4 regions of the Allobosea sp. TAF32 genome follow, and region 1 is predicted to be linked to each of the others. Evidence: predicted binding sites of a transcription regulator. Region 1 holds the regulator's gene; each other region holds the start of a gene.

Region 1 (4,207 bases):
CCTGGTCGAGCCCTTCCGCGGCTATTCCGGCTGGGCCGGCGGCGTCGCGCTCGGCATCATCGCGATCCCGGTCATCGTGCGCACCACCGAGGACATGCTGAACCTCGTGCCCGGCCCGCTGCGCGAAGCCGGCTCGGCCCTCGGCGCCCCGCCGTCGGTCGTCATCACCTCGGTGACCTGGCGCGCCGCCAAGGCCGGCATGGTGACCGGCATCCTGCTGGCTCTCGCCCGTATCGCCGGCGAGACTGCGCCGCTGATCTTCACCGCGCTGAACAACAATTTCTGGTTCTCGCCGACCCTGGTCGGCGGCGTCTCGAACCTGCCCGTCACCATCTACCAGTTCGCCTCCGCTCCCTATGAGAACTGGCAGCAACTGGCCTGGGCGGGATCGCTGATCATCACGGTCTCGATCCTGCTGCTCTCGATCATTGCCCGCCGCTTTGTCGCCGGCGGCAAATAAGACTTGAATCCAACCCGGTCGCGTCCGACCTTGAGGACCATGTCGATGCTTTCGACCCTTGAACTCTCCCCGCAGACGCTCGATGCCGAGGCGCCCGTCCGGATCGCGGTGAAGAACCTCGATTTCTACTACGGCGAGCACAAGGCGCTGAAGAACATCAATCTCGATTTCCGCGACCGGCACGTCACCGCGCTGATCGGCCCGTCGGGCTGCGGCAAGTCGACCCTGCTGCGCATCTTCAACCGGATCTACTCGCTCTATCCGGAGCAGAAGGCCACCGGCGAGATCATGCTCGACGGGCGCAACATCATCTCGAACGATGTCGATGTGAACGAGCTGCGCTCGCGCGTCGGCATGGTGTTCCAGAAGCCGACGCCCTTCCCGATGTCGATCTACGACAACGTCGCCTTCGGTATCCGCCTCTACGAGAAGCCGCCGAAGTCCGAGCTCGACGACCGCGTCGAGGGCGCGCTGCGCCGTGCCGCGCTCTGGGACGAGGTCAAGGACAAGCTGAAGAGCTCCGGCATGGGTCTCTCCGGCGGCCAGCAGCAGCGCCTGTGCATCGCGCGAACCATCGCCCAGAAGCCTGAAGTGATCCTGTTCGACGAGCCGACCTCGGCGCTTGACCCGATCTCGACCGGCAAGATCGAGGATCTGCTGGAGCAGCTGAAGAGCGACTTCACCATCGCCATCGTCACGCACAACATGCAGCAGGCGGCCCGCATCTCGCAGTATACCGCCTTCATGTATCTGGGCGAGGTCGTCGAATTCGCGCCGACCAATACCATCTTCATGAACCCTGCCAAGAAGCAGACGCAGGACTACGTCACCGGCCGGTTCGGCTGAAGACCGGTTTCAAACCAGCAGCCCTCATCCTGAGGAGCCGCGCGAGCGGCGTCTCGAAGGATGGTCCAGGAGGCTCCGGAACCAACCGGAGCATCCTTCGAGACGCAAGCTTCGCTTGCTCCTCAGGATGAGGGCTGAGGGTTGAGCATGCCGACCTGAAAACGACGACGCTGCACCGGCGCTAATGATCTAGAGGACACGCCGCCCATGACCGACCACATCGTCCGCTCCTACGATACCGATCTCGAAGGCATCCGCCGCAGCCTCGCCGAAATGGGCGGCATGGCCGAGCGCATGCTCGGCGATTCGACCGTGGCGCTGGTGCGCCGGGACACCGGCCTTGCCCAGAAGATCATCACGGCCGACCAGCGCCTCGACAACCTCCAGCGGGACGTCGAGGAAAAGGCGGTACTGACCATCGCCCGGCGCCAGCCGCTCGCCAACGACCTGCGCGAGCTGATTTCGGCGATCCGCATCGCCGCCGATATCGAGCGCGTCGGCGATCTCGCCAAGAACATCGCCAAGCGCGCCGTCGCCATCGCCGGCCAGTTCCAGCCGCCGCACCGCGCCGTGGTCGGGCTCGAGCACATCAGCCGCCTGGTGCAGGCGCAGCTCAAGGACGTTCTCGACGCCTACGCTGCCGGCAACGAGCAGAAGGCGCTCGACGTCTGGCGCCGCGACGACGAGATCGATGCGCTCTACACCTCGCTGTTCCGCGAGCTCCTGACCTATATGATGGAGGATCCGCGCAACATCACCTTCTGCACGCATCTCCTGTTCTGCGCGAAGAACATCGAGCGCATCGGCGACCACACCACCAACATCGCCGAGACGATTCACTATCTCATCACCGGCGACTCGCTCGACGTGAACCGGCCGAAGCTCGACACGACCAATATCGAGGTCGAGGCGATCACCGGGAACTGAAGCAGATCATCATGGCCGCACGCATCCTGATCGTCGAGGACGAGGAGCCGCTAACCCTGCTGCTGCGCTACAATCTCGAGGCCGAGGGCTTCGAGGTCGACAGCGTCGCGCGCGGGGATGACGCTGAACTGCATCTGCGCGACCACACGCCTGATCTCGTGCTGCTCGACTGGATGCTGCCGGGCCTTTCTGGCATCGAACTCTGCCGCCGCTTGCGTTCGCGACGCGACACCGAACGCGTGCCGATCATCATGCTGACGGCGCGCGGCGAGGAGACCGAACGCGTCCGCGGGCTCGCGACTGGCGCGGACGACTATGTGGTGAAGCCCTTTTCGTTGCCAGAGCTGATCGCGCGCATACAGGCGCTGCTGCGCCGCGCCAAGCCGGGCCATGTCGCGGGGCTGCTCGCCGCCGGCGATCTCGAACTCGATCGCACGACCCGGCGCGTCCGCCGTGCCGGCAGCGAGCTGCATCTCGGCCCGACCGAGTTCCGGCTGCTCGAGTTCCTGATGCAGGCGCCCGGCCGCGTCTATTCGCGCGCTCAGCTCCTCGATGCCGTCTGGGGCCGCGACGTCTATATCGACGAGCGCACCGTCGACGTTCATGTGGGCCGGCTGCGCAAGGCGATCACGCCGGCCAATACCAAGGATCCGCTGCGCACCGTGCGCGGCGCCGGCTACGCCTTCGACGAGACTTTTGCGCGCAGCTGAGCGGCGCTCCAGCTCTCCTCCTCATCGCAACTGGCGGTGAACCTTGCCTGCTCGCTCGCGTTGATCCTGAAAGTCAGCGCGAGCCAGAGGAGGTCGCCGTGAGCAAGATGCCGCCCATCCCGCCGGCCAATCGAAGCGACAAGGGCCCGGGCGAGCCGGATCATGCCGAGCGCGATCTGCGCAGCGCCAGAGGTGGCGAGCGCCGACCGAGCCAGCCTGATCAGCAGGGCCAGCAGGGCAATACACGCATCAACACGACCCATCAGGGTCTGCAACAGGATCGTTGAGAAGGTTGCCGAACGTCGACCTCGACCAAGGCGCCGCAGACCATCCGGCACGGCGGCCCCGGCTCATCGCATGAGAACGCGAAGAAGCCGCCGGACATCCGCTTGCCGATGACAACCGGCGGCACGCTCGCGTTTCGGGTGGCGGCGGCGAACGCGACAGCCACCACTCGCATGATCCGGCGCGCAAGGGAGGCAAGGCGCCATGAGAACCGGCCTTCAGGTCGATCCCCTGAAGGGCGACGGCAGGCGCTTCAGCCCTCTCGGTGGAAGAGGCGGCGCAAGCTGTGCTTGGCCGCTTCCAGAGTCCTGCGGCGCTCGGCCGGCAGTTTCCGGCCGGCGCGGTTGATGTAGAAGGTGAGCATCGACATCGCCGAGCGATAGGGGCCCGATTTGCGCCGGCGGCTGTGCTCGGCCGACCGCTTCAGCGAGCGCGCGATCTGGCGCGGATCGCCACGCGTGAACACGGCTTTCTCGAAATCGAGCGCGTTGCTCCGGCTGGTGATATCGGCCGACCATCTGTGCTTGTGGACGGGCATGGCGTCCTCCTGTCGGTCAGGCGTTTGGTCCGCCCTCGATGTCGCCGGCCCAGGTCAATGCGGTCTCGTACTCCTCCGGCTTGAAGGTGCGGACAGTCACGAAGGGGATCGCCGGATTGAGCAAGTCAACGAAGGCCGCAAGCCAGCCCCTGTCGGTGATCACCGCCTCGCGCGGGAAGCGTTGCAGCTCCCACAGCTTGCCGAGGCTGTAGCGCGCATCCTTCCAGGCGGCAGCCAAGGTCATATCGGTGAAATCGGTGAGGTCGGCGAGGATGCCGACTTTCTCGTGTCGTGCGAGCTTCGCGTCGATATCGGCCATGATCCCGTCGAGATCGTCGCTGGTCAGCGTCTGCGACAGGCGGTAGGCGCCGACATGGTCCGGTGCGGGCAGGATCGTTAACATGACTCCTCCTTGATCCAGACAACGCGGGGCAAGAGCGG
Region 2 (4,207 bases), on a different contig from region 1:
GCGCGAGAGCGGGCCTTCCGGATAGGCCGGATAGGCGGCCGAGATGCGGCCGTTATAGATCCGCGCCAGGAATTCGCCGACGCGCTGACGGACCGTGGTGTCGTAGCGATCCTTCGGGATGAAGACGAGAATCGAGACGAAACGGTCGAACTCATCGACGCGGGCAAGCGCCCGGATGCGCGGGCGCTCGGTGAGCTGCAGGATGTCGAGTGCGAACTGCTCCAGGGTCGTCACATCGATCTGGAAGAGCTCGTCGCGCGGATAGGCGTCGAGCACGTTCATCAGTGCGCGGCCGGAATAGCTCGCCGGATCGAAGCCGATGTTCTTGGCGACGCGCGCGACCTTCAGCCTGAGATAGGGGATGGCGCGGGCCGAGCCGGTATAGGCGTTCGAGGTCAGGAGGCCGACAATGCGCAGCTCGCCGTCGAGCCGGCCGTCCGGCGTGAACAGCTTGACGCCGACATAGTCGAGATGGACGCGACGGTGGACCAGGCTCTTGACGTTGGCCTTGGTGATGATGAGCGCCTGGGGCTTGGCCAGGAAGGAACGCACCTCCGGCGTGGTCGTCACCAGCTCGCGGCCCTTGCGCAGCACCTTGACGGAGGGGTCGCGCAGGATGCCGAGGCCCGAGCCCTCGATCGGGTCGGCCGCGACGTCGCCGCCAGGGAACCGGTAGGCGCGGATGCCGAGCAGGGTGAAGTTGTCGCCGGCGATCCATTCGAGGAACTGCAGCGCCTCGGTGATCTCGTCCTCCGGCAGCGGCGGCGGGTTGGCGCGATAGGCCTGTATCACTTCGGTGATACGGCCGCGCATCGCGGCCCAGTCGTCGACCGCGAGCGCGACATCGGCATAGACATGCTCCAGGCCGGCGCGCAGCTTTTCGCGCGCTGCGGGCGTGTCGATGCGCGGGATATGGATATGCAGCAGGCTTTCCCGCCGCGTGCCTTCCGGCGCGCGGCCGGTGGCTTCGCCGGCGAGCGAGACGAACTTGCCCTCGGCATCGCGCGCCACCGCCAGGATCGGATGCGCGACGAGGCGCGGCTCGTAGCCCTGATCCTGCAGCTCGGCCAGCGTCGAATCGAGCAGGAACGGTTTGTTGTCGTTCACGACTTCCAGGATGGTGACCTGGCGCTCGCGGTCACCCTCGCCGAACGCGTCGTCGCGGAAGCGCAGGTTGATCGTCTCGGGCTTGCGAGGCTCGGCCAGGTGCTCGTAGGCGGCGGCCGCGGTGTGAGCCAGCATATCCGGCGGCAGGGCTTCGAGGTCCTCGGCGACGGAACGACCGTAGAGAAGGCGGGGGAATTCGGCCGGCATCGCGCTCTTCAGGCCCGTCGCTGCGGCTTCGATGGCTGCGATCGCTCCGGCGGTCGCGTTCGTCACCCGTTTGCCCATGTGTCACCCCAGTTGTTTTGCAGCAGCGATGGCATAGGCTGCTCAGGCTTTCAACTTTGCCTTGCCTGAAAAAGCGGCAAAATTGCCGCACAGGATCTAACAGGATGCACCATGGCGACGAAGCATGACAAACCAAAGGTAGGCGAAGAGCCGGCACGGCAGGATGCGCCGCCGCGGGTAATGGCGCTGGCGCTGAAGCCTGGACAGCTTTCGCCAGAAAATGACGCCTATTTCGAGAAGTGCCGGGAGAAGCTCGGATTCGTGCCGAATGTGCTGACGTCCTACGCCCATGATGACGCCAAGCTCTCGGCCTTCGCCGCCTTCTACAATGACCTGATGCTGGCGCCCTCCGGCCTGTCCAAGCTGGAGCGGGAGATGATTGCGGTCGCGGTGTCCAGCGTGAATCGCTGCTATTACTGCCTTGCCGCCCATGGCGCGGCCGTGCGCCAACTCTCTGGCGATCCGGTGCTGGGCGAGATGCTGGTGATGAACTACCGTGCGGCGGAGCTGTCGGCGCGGCATCGTGCCATGCTGGATTTCGCCGTGAAGCTGACTGAAACGCCGCATCTGATCGGCGAGAACGACCGGGAAGCCCTGCGCAAGGCCGGTTTCGGCGAGCGCGACATCTGGGACATCGGCGCGGTCGCGTCCTTCTACAACATGTCGAACCGGATGGCCTCGGCCGTCGATATGCGGCCCAACGCGGAGTATCACGGCCAGGCGCGCTAGCTCGCTTTCGTCGGTCATCGCGGCCTCGCGAAGCGAGGCCCGACCCTCACAAAGAAAACGGCCGGCGCAATGCCAGCCGCTAGTTGGCCTCGACTCGGTGGCCCGGCTCCACCGGAACTCCGGGGGGCTGGGGGGCTGACAAACCGGCGTTCAGCGAAACCGGGCCGTCGAGGCAACGAGGGGAGTTGAGCGGTGTAACTTGGCGGTCGCTGGGCGCGTTCGCGGCGAAAATGCGGCATTTGCGATGAATGCTTACCCAGCGCGCCAACGCGGACGAGCGCGATCGCTTGCCAGCGCAGCAGTGTGGGCGCATCATCGCCCTGTCACTTCGAGAGGCTCCGCTCAGGGAGGCGCCATGAGCGAAAGCGAAACGCCGCAATCGCAACCGGCTGGCGCGGTCGTCCATTTTCCGTCGCCGGCCCGGCCGGCGACAGTCACCTTCGACCGGCGCGAACTCAACGAATTGCTCAATCTCTATGGCCGCATGGTCGCGGCTGGTGAATGGCGCGACTACGCCATCGATTTCCTGAAGGACAAGGCGCAGTTCTCGGTGTTCCGGCGTTCGTCGGAGATGCCCCTCTACCGAATCGTCAAGGACCCGGCGCTGGCCCGCCGGCAGGGAGCCTATTCGGTCGTCGCTGCGACGGGGCTGATTCTCAAGCGCGGCTCGGAACTGTCACGAGTCCTGCAAGTGCTCGACCGCAAGCTCAGCATCGTGAACTGACCATCAACGGAGATGGCCCTTCAGAAGGCCGGTGGCGAGCGGTCGCCTTCGCCCAGCTCCTTCTGCATCAGCATCTGGTCGAGCCAGCGGCCCTGCTTGAAGCCGACCTTCTCGGCCACGCCGATCAGACGGAAGCCGGCCTTCTCATGCAGGCGGCGCGAGCCCACCGAGGCGCCCGTGCCGTCGCCGATCACCGCGATCATCTGGCGGAAGCCGCATTCGGCGCAGGCATTGATCAATGCGTCGAGCAGGAGGCCGCCGACGCCGCGTCCCTGGGCCGTGGGAGCAACGTAGATCGAATTCTCGACCGTGGCGCGATAGGCGGGGCGCGGGCGGTAGGCGCCGGCATAGGCATAGCCCAGCAGTTCGCCTTCGCCTTCGGCGACGAGATAGGGGTAGCCGCCTGCCAGAATGGTCTCGAAGCGGCGGAGCATCTCCGTCTCGGTTGGTGGCTCCAGTTCCCAGGATGCGGTGCCATGCAGGACGGCATGGGCGTATATCGCGCGAATGGCGGCGATGTCAGCCGGGCAAGCAGGTCGGATCGCGGGCGTCGTCATCGCTGCAGAATGAGCAATGCCCGTGCCAAAAGAAAAGCCCCGGCCGGGGGCCGGGGCTCGCTCCGGGCATGTCGCCCGCAAGATCGGCTCAGCGGCGGTCGCCGAGCAGGCTGATCAGCATCTGGAACATGTTGATGAAGTTCAGGTAGAGCGACAGCGCGCCGTTCACCGAGATCTTCGCAGCCGATTCCGGATCCAGATCCGAAGAGAGATACATCTCCTTCAGGCGCTGGGTGTCCCAGGCGGTCAGGCCGGCGAAGATCAGGACGCCGATCACCGAGATGCCGAAGGACAGCGCGCTCGACGCCAGGAACAGATTGACCACCGAGGCGATGATCAGGCCGATCAGGCCCATGATCAGGAAGGAGCCCATGCCCGACAGCGACTTCTTCGTGGTGTAGCCAACGAGGCTCAACGCTCCGAAGGCGGCGGCCGTGATGAAGAAGACGCGCGTCACCGAAGCGCCGGTGAAGACGACGAGGATGGACGACATCGAGATGCCCATCACCGCCGCGAAGGCGAAGAACATGGTGCGCGCCGAAGAGGCGCTCATGCTTTCGGCCTTGAACGAGAAGAGCATGATGAAGGCGAGCGGGGCCAACATCACGACCCATTTCAGCGGGCTGAGATAAATCGCCTGGCCGAGCGCGGTCAGGCCGGTGATCTTGCCGTCGGGCGTGAAGCCGGCAATCGCCAGCATCGAGATGCCGAGCGCGGCGAGGCCAGTGATGCCGAGGCCGATCGCCATGTTGTTGTAGACGCCGAGCATGAACGAGCGCAGGCCCTGATCCATCTCGACGGCGCT
Region 3 (4,207 bases), on a different contig from region 1:
GTTGAAGAAGCAGGGCATCGGCATCTTCCTGATCAGCCATGACCTGCACGATGTCTTCGATCTCGCCGACCGCGTCACGGTGATGAAGAATGGCAAGGTCGTCGGCACGGCGCGCACTGCCGACGTCACCCAGGACGAGGTGCTGGGCATGATCATCTCGGGCAAATGCCCGCCGGCCGCTGTGGCCGGCCCCGGCGCGCTACGCAGCTAGATCGCGCCGGGTCGATTTCTGAAGCGGCGGGAAGCGCGAAGCTCCCTACGCCGTCGCGTGCGGCTCGTGCCGATAATCCCAGACTGCCCAGCCCGAGATCGCCGCAGTCAGCAGGCCGACGATCATGTGAGGCCAGAAGGCGCGGAGGTTACCGGTGAAGCCGAGCATCCAGGGCGAGGCCACCAGCCAGAGTCCGAGCGCGAGATTCAGCCACTCCTCCCATTCGGCGAAAGCCGAAAGCGCAGCGACCGCAATCACGGCGAGAGCCACGCTGACGATCCATGCATTGCGCGTCGGCACGAAGTCGCCGACGAAGCCCATGTACCATGGTGAGAAGAACAGCAGCCCGGCCAGGATCAGATTACACCAGTCCTGCGGTCGCCTGGCATTCGTATTCGCGGTCAACATGATCACCTCCATCGGTGACGATCATCCAACCACTACGCCTCGCGCATGAGGCGCTTGGTCATTTTTATTATACGCTCAGGTCAGCAATAGCTCAAGAACAGAGTAGGAACGCCCGGCGGCCGATCGAATCCGACCGCCGGGCAAGACGACATGAGCCGCATCGCTGCGCCCAACCGAGCCAGCGATGCGGGCGTTCTCACTTCGCGTCGAGCAGTTCCTTCACCGAGAGCAGGACGAGTTCGTTGTCATCCGCCTTCTTGGGATCACGCGAGGACGAGAACGGCAGGTTGTTGTCGTTGCCGACGACGATGATGCCCTTGGCGAGATCGACGACGTCGACGTTCTCGATGGTGAAGAACGGGAAAGGCAGCACGCCGTCGATGGCGCCCTGCTTCGCCTTCTTGTCGGGGTCGGCGATCTTCATCAGGTCGATGAAGCCGATCTTGCGCACGGGCTTGCCGACATTGGCGTCGGTCATCTCGATCTTCACGATGCGCTTGAACTTGGCGAGGTCGTGGAAGCAGTCCGGGCCCTTCTGGCCGGCGGCACAGGCCTTGTCGGCAGTGCCTTCGCCGTTGTCGCGCTCGATGATCAGCGCCGTCGTCGCGTCGATCATGTTGAAGTCGCCGATGGCGAGGCCCTTCTGCTCCAGCGGGAAGAACCAGGAGCGGCCGGTCCACTTCTCGTTGGCGACATCGAATTCGAGGATGCGCAGCACTTCCTTGCCGTCGACCTCTTCATTGCCCTTGGTCTCGGCGTTCCAGAGCGGCCCCTCCAGCAGCGGGTAGAGGAAGCGCCCGTCGGGAGACTGCGCCATGCCCTCATAGCCCTTGGAGCGGCGGACATTGAATTCGACGGACTGGTTCGGTGCGCCGGGCGTCGTCACGGCGTAATGGTCGGGCGAGCGGGCCGGCTTGCCGTCGACGGTGGTCTCGAACACCGCCTCGACCTTGCCGTTGGCATCGACGCGGATGAGGTAGGGGCCGAACTCCTCGCCGATCCAGTACTTGCCGCCGATCGGCTGGATCGACTCGGGATCGAAATCGGCGCCGGTCAGATAGCGCTTGTCGGTGCCCTCATGAACGATGCGAAACGGCACCTTCTTGTCGGGGTCGTGCAGGAAGGTGGTCGAGAGACGCTCGATCGCGCCCTTGTCGAAATCGGCCTTGAGACGATGGAAGAACAGCATCGCGTCGGGCGAATTGACCTTGGAGCCGAAGCCGTTGTCGGTCAGGACGAGGAACTCGCCATTGCCGAGCGAGCGGATGCCGGAGAAGCCCTGCACGGGCTGGCCGGCGAAGGGCGTGGAAAGACCTGTCGGGCGGCCGCCCGAGGTGCCCATCACCGAACCGACGGTTTCGACGCGCTTGCCCGGGGTTACGAACTTGCCGGACACCTTGAGATCGGCCGGCGCATCGGCAGGAGCCGGGATGATCGTGTTCGCCGGCAGCAGGGCGTGACCGACGAGCTTCGACGGAAACTCCTTCTGGGCGTCCTGGGCCCCGGCGAGCATGGTCGAGGACAGGAGCAGGGCAATGACGAGCGACGAGCGCATGAAATTCTCCGGGCTGGAAATGACCAACCCGCTTCACCCGCCCGGATTGCGGCCCGACGACAGCGCGGCGACCGTTCGGTGACGGGGCATTGAACTCACCAGCCCTCATCGTGGCGAGCAGGCGAAGCCTGTGTCTTCCGGTCGCGCTCGAACCATCCTTCGAGACGCCGCTTTCGCGGCACCTCAGGATGAGGACTGGAGATGAACAGCCGCAGAGGCGGCCGATCCTTCAATATCCCCTGGCCGGATCGACCACATGCTGCAGGGGCTCGCCGGCTTCCAGGCGCCTGATCTGCGCCGTGATCAGCGAAGCGATCGCTTCAGGCTCCGACATGGCCGCGTTATGCGGCGTGATCGTCACGCCCGGATGGGTCCAGAGCGGCGAGGCGGTCGGCAGCGGCTCGGTCTCGAAGACATCGAGCGTTGCCCCTTTCAGCGTGCCGGATTCGAGCGCCGCCAGGATATCCTCTTCCACCTGCAGGCCACCGCGGCCGGCATTGATCACGAATGGACCGCCGAGGCGACCATCCTGCGCCAGCCCTGCGATCAGCCCGGCGTCGATGATGCCGCGCGTCTCCGGCGTGAGCGGCACGAGGCAGACGAGGATGTCCGTCCGCGCCAGGAACTCCTTCATGCCCTCCTCACCTGAGAAGGTGCACAGCCCCTCGATGCTCTTCGGCGAGCGGCTCCAGCCGGCCACGTCGAAGCCGATGACCTTGAGCTTGGCGGCGGCATCCTGCCCGAGTTCGCCCAGCCCCATGATGCCGACGCGAACCGAGCGGGCCGCTGGCTGGTTGCGATCGTCCTCCCAGAGCCTTTCGCGCTGCTGGCTGAGGTAGCGGTGCTGCTGGCGCAGATACATCAGGCAGTGCAGCACGACGTACTCGCTCATCCGCGTGGTCAGATCGGGATCGACGACGCGGGCGATCGGCACCGCCGGCAGCTTGTCGTCGGCGAACAGGAAATCGACGCCGGCGCCAAGCGAGAAGATCGCAGCGAGATTGGGCAGGCCGGTCAGGCTGCCGGCCGGGTGCTTCCAGCTTGCCACATAATGGACGGCGCGGCGGTCGAAGGGCTCGCCGAGAACCACGATCGGCATCTCCGGCAGCAGCGCCTGGAACCTGGCGCGCCAGTCCTCGACATGCCAGCCCGTCATGGCCAGAAGCAAACTCATGCCGACACCCTCTCCGTGATCCGTTCCGCGACGAGCCGGCCGCGCGCCGCACCCTCACCGATCCGATAGGCCTTGCGCAAGCGCGCACTCGCCGCGGCGAAGTGCGCCTCGTCGCGCGCGTGGATGATCCCGAGCGGGCGCTCCGCGCCAATCTCGGTTCCAATGCCAGCCAGTTCGACGATGCCGACGGCATGGTCGATCGGGTCCTGTGGGCGGACGCGGCCGCCACCGAGCGCGACGACCGCAAGCCCGACCGCGCGCGTGTCGACCGCGATGACCGACCCGGCCGTTTCGGCGAAGACCGGCTTCACGATCGGCGCAGCGGCGAGATGATTTGCCGGCTTTTCCAGCAGGTCCGCCGGTCCTCCGAGCGCCGCCACCATCCGCGCGAAGCGCTCGGCCGCCGCACCCGAGGCGAAGGCATTCTCGATCTTTTCGCGCGCCGCATCGAGATCGGCGGCAAGCCCGCCCAGGAGCAACATCTCGGCGCCCAGCGCGACCGTGACCTCATGGAAGCGCGCCTCGCGGCGGCGGCCGGTCAGATGGTCGAGCGCATAGGCGACCTCGAGCGCATTGCCGGCGACCGAGGCCAGCGGCTCGTCCATATCGGTCAAGAGCGCATGTGTCGGCAGCCCGGAATCGTTGGCGACGGCGACGAGAGCCTGCGCCAGCGCCTGTGCCTTGGCGTAGTCGGGCAGGAAAGCACCGGAACCGAACTTCACATCCATGGCGAGGCCGTGCAGCCCGGCGGCGAGCTTTTTCGACAGGATCGAGGAGACCAGCAGCGGAATCGTTTCGACCGTCGCCGTCACGTCCCGGATGGCATAGAGCCGCTTATCGGCCGGGGCGAGATCGGCGG
Region 4 (4,207 bases), on a different contig from region 1:
TCAGCACCGCCGCCACCGCCGAGTCGACGCCGCCGGAAAGCCCGCAGATGACGCGGCCGGTGCCGACCTGCTCGCGGATCTTCTTTTGCATCTCGGCGCGATAGGCCGACATGCTCCAGTCCGGCTTGCAGCCGCAGATCTCGACGACGAAATTCCGCAGCAGCTTGCCGCCGTCGGGGGTGTGGACCACCTCGGGGTGGAACATCGTGGTGTAGAAGCGCCTGACCTCGTCGCTCGCCACGGCATAAGGGGCGTTCTCGGAGGTCGCCTTGACGGTGAACCCGGCGGGAAGTTGTGTCACCCGGTCGCCATGGCTCATCCAGACCGGATAGCGACCGCCCTCTTCCCAGACGCCTTCGAACAGTGCTGAAGGGGTGACGATCTCGACATCGGCGCGGCCGAACTCGGCAGCGTGCCCGCCCTCGACCTTGCCGCCGAGCTGGTGCGCCATGGTCTGCTGGCCGTAGCAGATGCCCATGAGCGGGATTTTGGCCGAGAAGACCGCTTCGGGAGCTCGCGGGCTCCCCTCGTCCGGCACCGAAGCGGGGCCGCCGGAGAAGATCACGCCCTTCGGCTTCATGCGGGCAAAGGCCTCGGAAGCGGACTGGAACGGGGCGATCTCGCAGTAGACGCCGATCTCACGGATGCGCCGCGCGATCAGCTGCGTCACCTGCGAGCCGAAATCGATGATGAGAATGGAGTCGTGATGGGGCTGAGCGCTCGTCATCGCGTTCCGTTAATGGATCGTGCGGGCGCGCGCAACGGCTGTAGCAGCCTCAGTCCCCGCGCTGGAGGCAAGCCAGATAGAACCCGTCCGTGCCGGTGCGTCGCGGCGAGAGCTGTAGGCCGAATTGGGTGGCGAAGCGGGCGAGCAGGGAGAAGTCGCTCTCCGCCCCCTTGAGCACGTCGATCGGCGCGACCGGTGCGAAGCCGGGATGGCGGCCAAGAAAGGCACGGATCGCCTCGTCATTTTCCTCAGGCAGCATGGAGCAGGTGATGTAGGCGATGCGCCCACCCTGGCGCACCAGCTTGGCCGCGCGCGCCAACACCTCGGCCTGATCCTTGATCCGTTCGGCCAGCGCGCCGGGGCGCACGCGCCATTTCGCATCCGGGTTGCGCCGCCAGGTGCCGGAGCCGGTGCAGGGCGCATCGACCAGCACGAGATCGGCCTGTCCGGCGATGTCGGCGAAGGGCTCATGGCCGCGCGAACGCGGAATGCGCACCTCGACGATGCTCGCGCCCGAGCGCGCCACGCGGTCATGCAGCGGCGCGAGCCGGCGGCTATCGAGATCGGTGGCGTAGAGACTGCCGCGATTGGCCATCAGCGCAGCGAGCGCCAGTGTCTTGCCTCCTGCCCCGGCGCAGAGATCGATCACGGTCTGGCCAGGTCGCGCGCCCGCGAGCAACGTCACCAGCTGCGAGCCTTCGTCCTGCACCTCGAAGGCGCCGGCGAAGAAGCCGGGTTCCGCATGCAGCGAGGGGCCGCGCCCGTCATGGCCCGGCTGGAAGCGCAGCGCATCGGGAGACCAGGCGCCGGTCTCCGGCTGATGGTGGGCGAGATCCCGGAGAACGTCGTCGCGGCCGGCCTTCAGGCGGTTGACGCGCAGGTCGATCGACGCACGGGCGGCCAGCGCCTGCCCTTCCGCCGTCGCAGCTTCACCGAAGCCGGCCTCGAACGACGGCCAGAGCCATTCGGGCACGTCCGCCCGCACCCAGGCGGGCGCCCCATCGTCCGAGAAGGCGGCCAGGAGTGCGGTCTCGTCAGCCGTGAGCGGAGCGGGCGCGTGATTCTCGCCCGAGAACAGCGCTGCTATCTCGTCGCGGGGCAGGCCGCGCAGCCCGGCGAGCATGCCGAGCACCAGCCCGCGGGGCTCTTCGGACGCCATCGAATAGCTGGACGAGGCCTTGCGCCGCAGGGCATCGTAGACGAGCGAAGCGATGGCGGCGCGGTCCTTCGAACCGGCGAAGCGACGCGACAGCCCCCAATCCTTCAGCGCATCGGCCGCCGGGCGGCGGCGCTCGATGATGTCCTGCAGCACCTCTATGGCGGCGCTGATCCGGGCGGCTGGCGTCATGGTGCTTCAATCCTGGCGCAGGCAAATCAGGCCCGGCGCCCGCAAGGCGGTGAGTGTAGTGTGCTTCGACCGGTTCAAATATCACGCCGAGGCATGGTGCCCCATGCGGCATGCACTTGACGCGCTCGTTTCACAAGGGGAAAGACGATGCAACCGCATCTCGCGGCCATCAGGATATCCGCACATGAAAAGCGCCAGCCGCATCGTCATTCTGAGCCTTGTCGCCTTCGGCCTTGCCGCTTGCGCAACCCAGCCGCAGCAGGACTTCACGCCGCCGGCCTCCAAGCGCCTCGATGCGAAGACCTCCCTCGAGAACCGCCGCTGATCCGACATCGATACGAACGAGCCCGCGCCCGGTATTGCCGGCGCGGGCTTTTTTGTCGCCCGCCGCATGGCGCCTGAGCTGACGGCAAAACGAAGCAATCTTTTCATGGGGCTGTCACATCACTCGACCTAACTTCGCGCGCATTTCCGCGAGCCGGGTCAAACCATGAAAAAAACGCTGCTTCTCTCGACATCGCTCCTCGCCGCACTGGCCATGCAGCCGCTTGCGGCGCCCGCCCAGGAGGCATCCGCTTCCAACAGCCGCAAGCCCCTGATCATCGCCCATCGCGGCGCCAGCGGCTACATGCCCGAGCACACGATCGAGGGCTACAAGCTCGCCATCGAGATGGGCGCGGATTTCATCGAGCCCGACCTGGTTTCAACTAAGGACGGCGTCCTGGTCGTGCGGCACGAGCCGATGCTAAGCGGCACCACCGACGTCGCCGACCGACCGGAATTCGCCAATCGCAAGACGACGCGCAAGGTCGACGGCATCGACACCACCGACTGGTTCGCCAACGACTTCACCCTGGCCGAGATCAAGACCCTGCGTGCCAAGCAGGCCTTCGCCGATCGCGACCAGTCGCAAAACGGCAAGTACCAGATTCCGGCGTTTCAGGAGGTGATCGACCTCGCCAAGTCGGAAAGCGCCCGGACCGGCCGCACCATCGGCATCTATCCCGAGACCAAGCACCCGACCTATCACGCCTCGCTGGGCCTCGCCTTCGAGGACAAACTGCTCGACATGCTCAAGGCGGCCGGCTGGACCGAGAAGACCTCGCCGGTGTTCATCCAGAGCTTCGAGACCGGGAATCTGAAATACCTGCGCAAGAAGACGCAGCTGCGCCTCGTGCAGCTCGTCGACGGCGACGATGTCGACAAGGACGGCAAGGTGACTCTCGTGGCGCCGTTCGACCGCCCCTATGACTTCGCGGTGCTCGGCGACAAGCGGACTTTCCAGGACATGCTCTCCGCTGAAGGGCTCAAGGAGATCGCGACCTACGCCGACGGCGTCGGCCCCTGGAAGCCCTATATCCTTGCTGGCAAGCAGACCATTGGCGAGGACGGCAAGCCGAAGGATCTCAACGGTGACGGCAAGATCGACGAGCAGGACCGCACGCTGATCGCGCCGACGAACGTGGTCAAGGACGCCCATGCCGCCGGCCTTCTGGTCCACACCTGGACCTTCCGCAGCGAGCCCAAGCGGCTGACCTCGGACTTCAAGGGCGACGCCGCGGCCGAGTACAAGGCATTCTTCGCGCTCGGCATCGATGGCCTGTTTTCGGATTTCTCGGATCAGGCCGTGAAGGCGCGCGACGCGAAGTAAGCCATCCCGTCGGACGAGGCCGACAGCCGGACAAGCCAAGCCCCGCGGCGAAATTCGCCACGGGGCCTGGCCTTCAGCGGGCTTCTCGCCCGCTCCCCTTCAAATCGGTCAATCGCAAATGCGGGTCGTGCGCCTCACGACGCCGCGCGGCGTCTCACGCTCGGTCGTGACGGTGCGGCAATCGTCGCCGCGATAGTAGTTGGCGCGGCGCCACTCGCGTTCAGGCGTGCGATCATAACGGTCCTGACGCATCTCGCGATCGATTGCCCGTTCATGGGGGGTACGGGGGTCGACGCTAACGCCACCTGGACCGATGTTGATCGACTGAGCATAGGCGCCGCTGCTCGCGAGAAGAGCAACAGCAATGATTGGGACAAAACGTTTCATCGCGTATCCTCCGTTTGCGCCATCAACGCACCGGACGGAGACTCGTTCCGTAGAAAGCTTCAGCTGCAGTCGAAGATGCTTCGCGCACCCTAGG

The links. The regulator PhoB, encoded in region 1, activates phosphate uptake and scavenging genes when phosphate is short. The targets are predictions, from matches to a motif close to TGTCATNNANCTGTCAT.
Region 2: a site for PhoB is predicted at 2,432-2,448, ahead of AB4Z16_RS26225 (DUF2794 domain-containing protein). Genes of this name have one in related genera too.
Region 3: a site for PhoB is predicted at 2,242-2,258, ahead of AB4Z16_RS03840 (esterase-like activity of phytase family protein). Genes of this name have one in related genera too.
Region 4: a site for PhoB is predicted at 2,502-2,518, ahead of AB4Z16_RS10810 (glycerophosphodiester phosphodiesterase). Genes of this name have one in related genera too.

Annotation. Positions count from the first base shown of each region.
Region 1 covers NZ_JBFRDM010000002.1:231,272-235,478, reverse strand. The annotation lists gene pstA (phosphate ABC transporter permease PstA) at 1-460, shown strand, start outside; gene pstB (phosphate ABC transporter ATP-binding protein PstB) at 500-1,306, shown strand; gene phoU (phosphate signaling complex protein PhoU) at 1,514-2,233, shown strand; gene phoB (phosphate regulon transcriptional regulator PhoB) at 2,245-2,943, shown strand; gene AB4Z16_RS05690 (hypothetical protein) at 3,051-3,230, shown strand; gene AB4Z16_RS05685 (DUF3175 domain-containing protein) at 3,482-3,766, opposite strand; gene AB4Z16_RS05680 (SpoIIAA family protein) at 3,783-4,169, opposite strand.
Region 2 covers NZ_JBFRDM010000014.1:49,852-54,058, forward strand. The annotation lists gene AB4Z16_RS26215 (NAD-glutamate dehydrogenase) at 1-1,380, opposite strand, end outside; gene AB4Z16_RS26220 (peroxidase-related enzyme) at 1,573-2,121, shown strand; gene AB4Z16_RS26225 (DUF2794 domain-containing protein) at 2,477-2,845, shown strand; gene AB4Z16_RS26230 (GNAT family N-acetyltransferase) at 2,866-3,402, opposite strand; gene AB4Z16_RS26235 (Bax inhibitor-1/YccA family protein) at 3,491-4,207, opposite strand, start outside.
Region 3 covers NZ_JBFRDM010000001.1:834,418-838,624, forward strand. The annotation lists gene AB4Z16_RS03830 (ATP-binding cassette domain-containing protein) at 1-211, shown strand, start outside; gene AB4Z16_RS03835 (SPW repeat protein) at 257-619, opposite strand; gene AB4Z16_RS03840 (esterase-like activity of phytase family protein) at 816-2,174, opposite strand; gene AB4Z16_RS03845 (2-hydroxyacid dehydrogenase) at 2,404-3,348, opposite strand; gene deoA (thymidine phosphorylase) at 3,345-4,207, opposite strand, start outside.
Region 4 covers NZ_JBFRDM010000004.1:179,316-183,522, reverse strand. The annotation lists gene guaA (glutamine-hydrolyzing GMP synthase) at 1-727, opposite strand, end outside; gene AB4Z16_RS10820 (RsmB/NOP family class I SAM-dependent RNA methyltransferase) at 777-2,075, opposite strand; gene AB4Z16_RS10815 (hypothetical protein) at 2,260-2,400, shown strand; gene AB4Z16_RS10810 (glycerophosphodiester phosphodiesterase) at 2,566-3,726, shown strand; gene AB4Z16_RS10805 (hypothetical protein) at 3,835-4,113, opposite strand.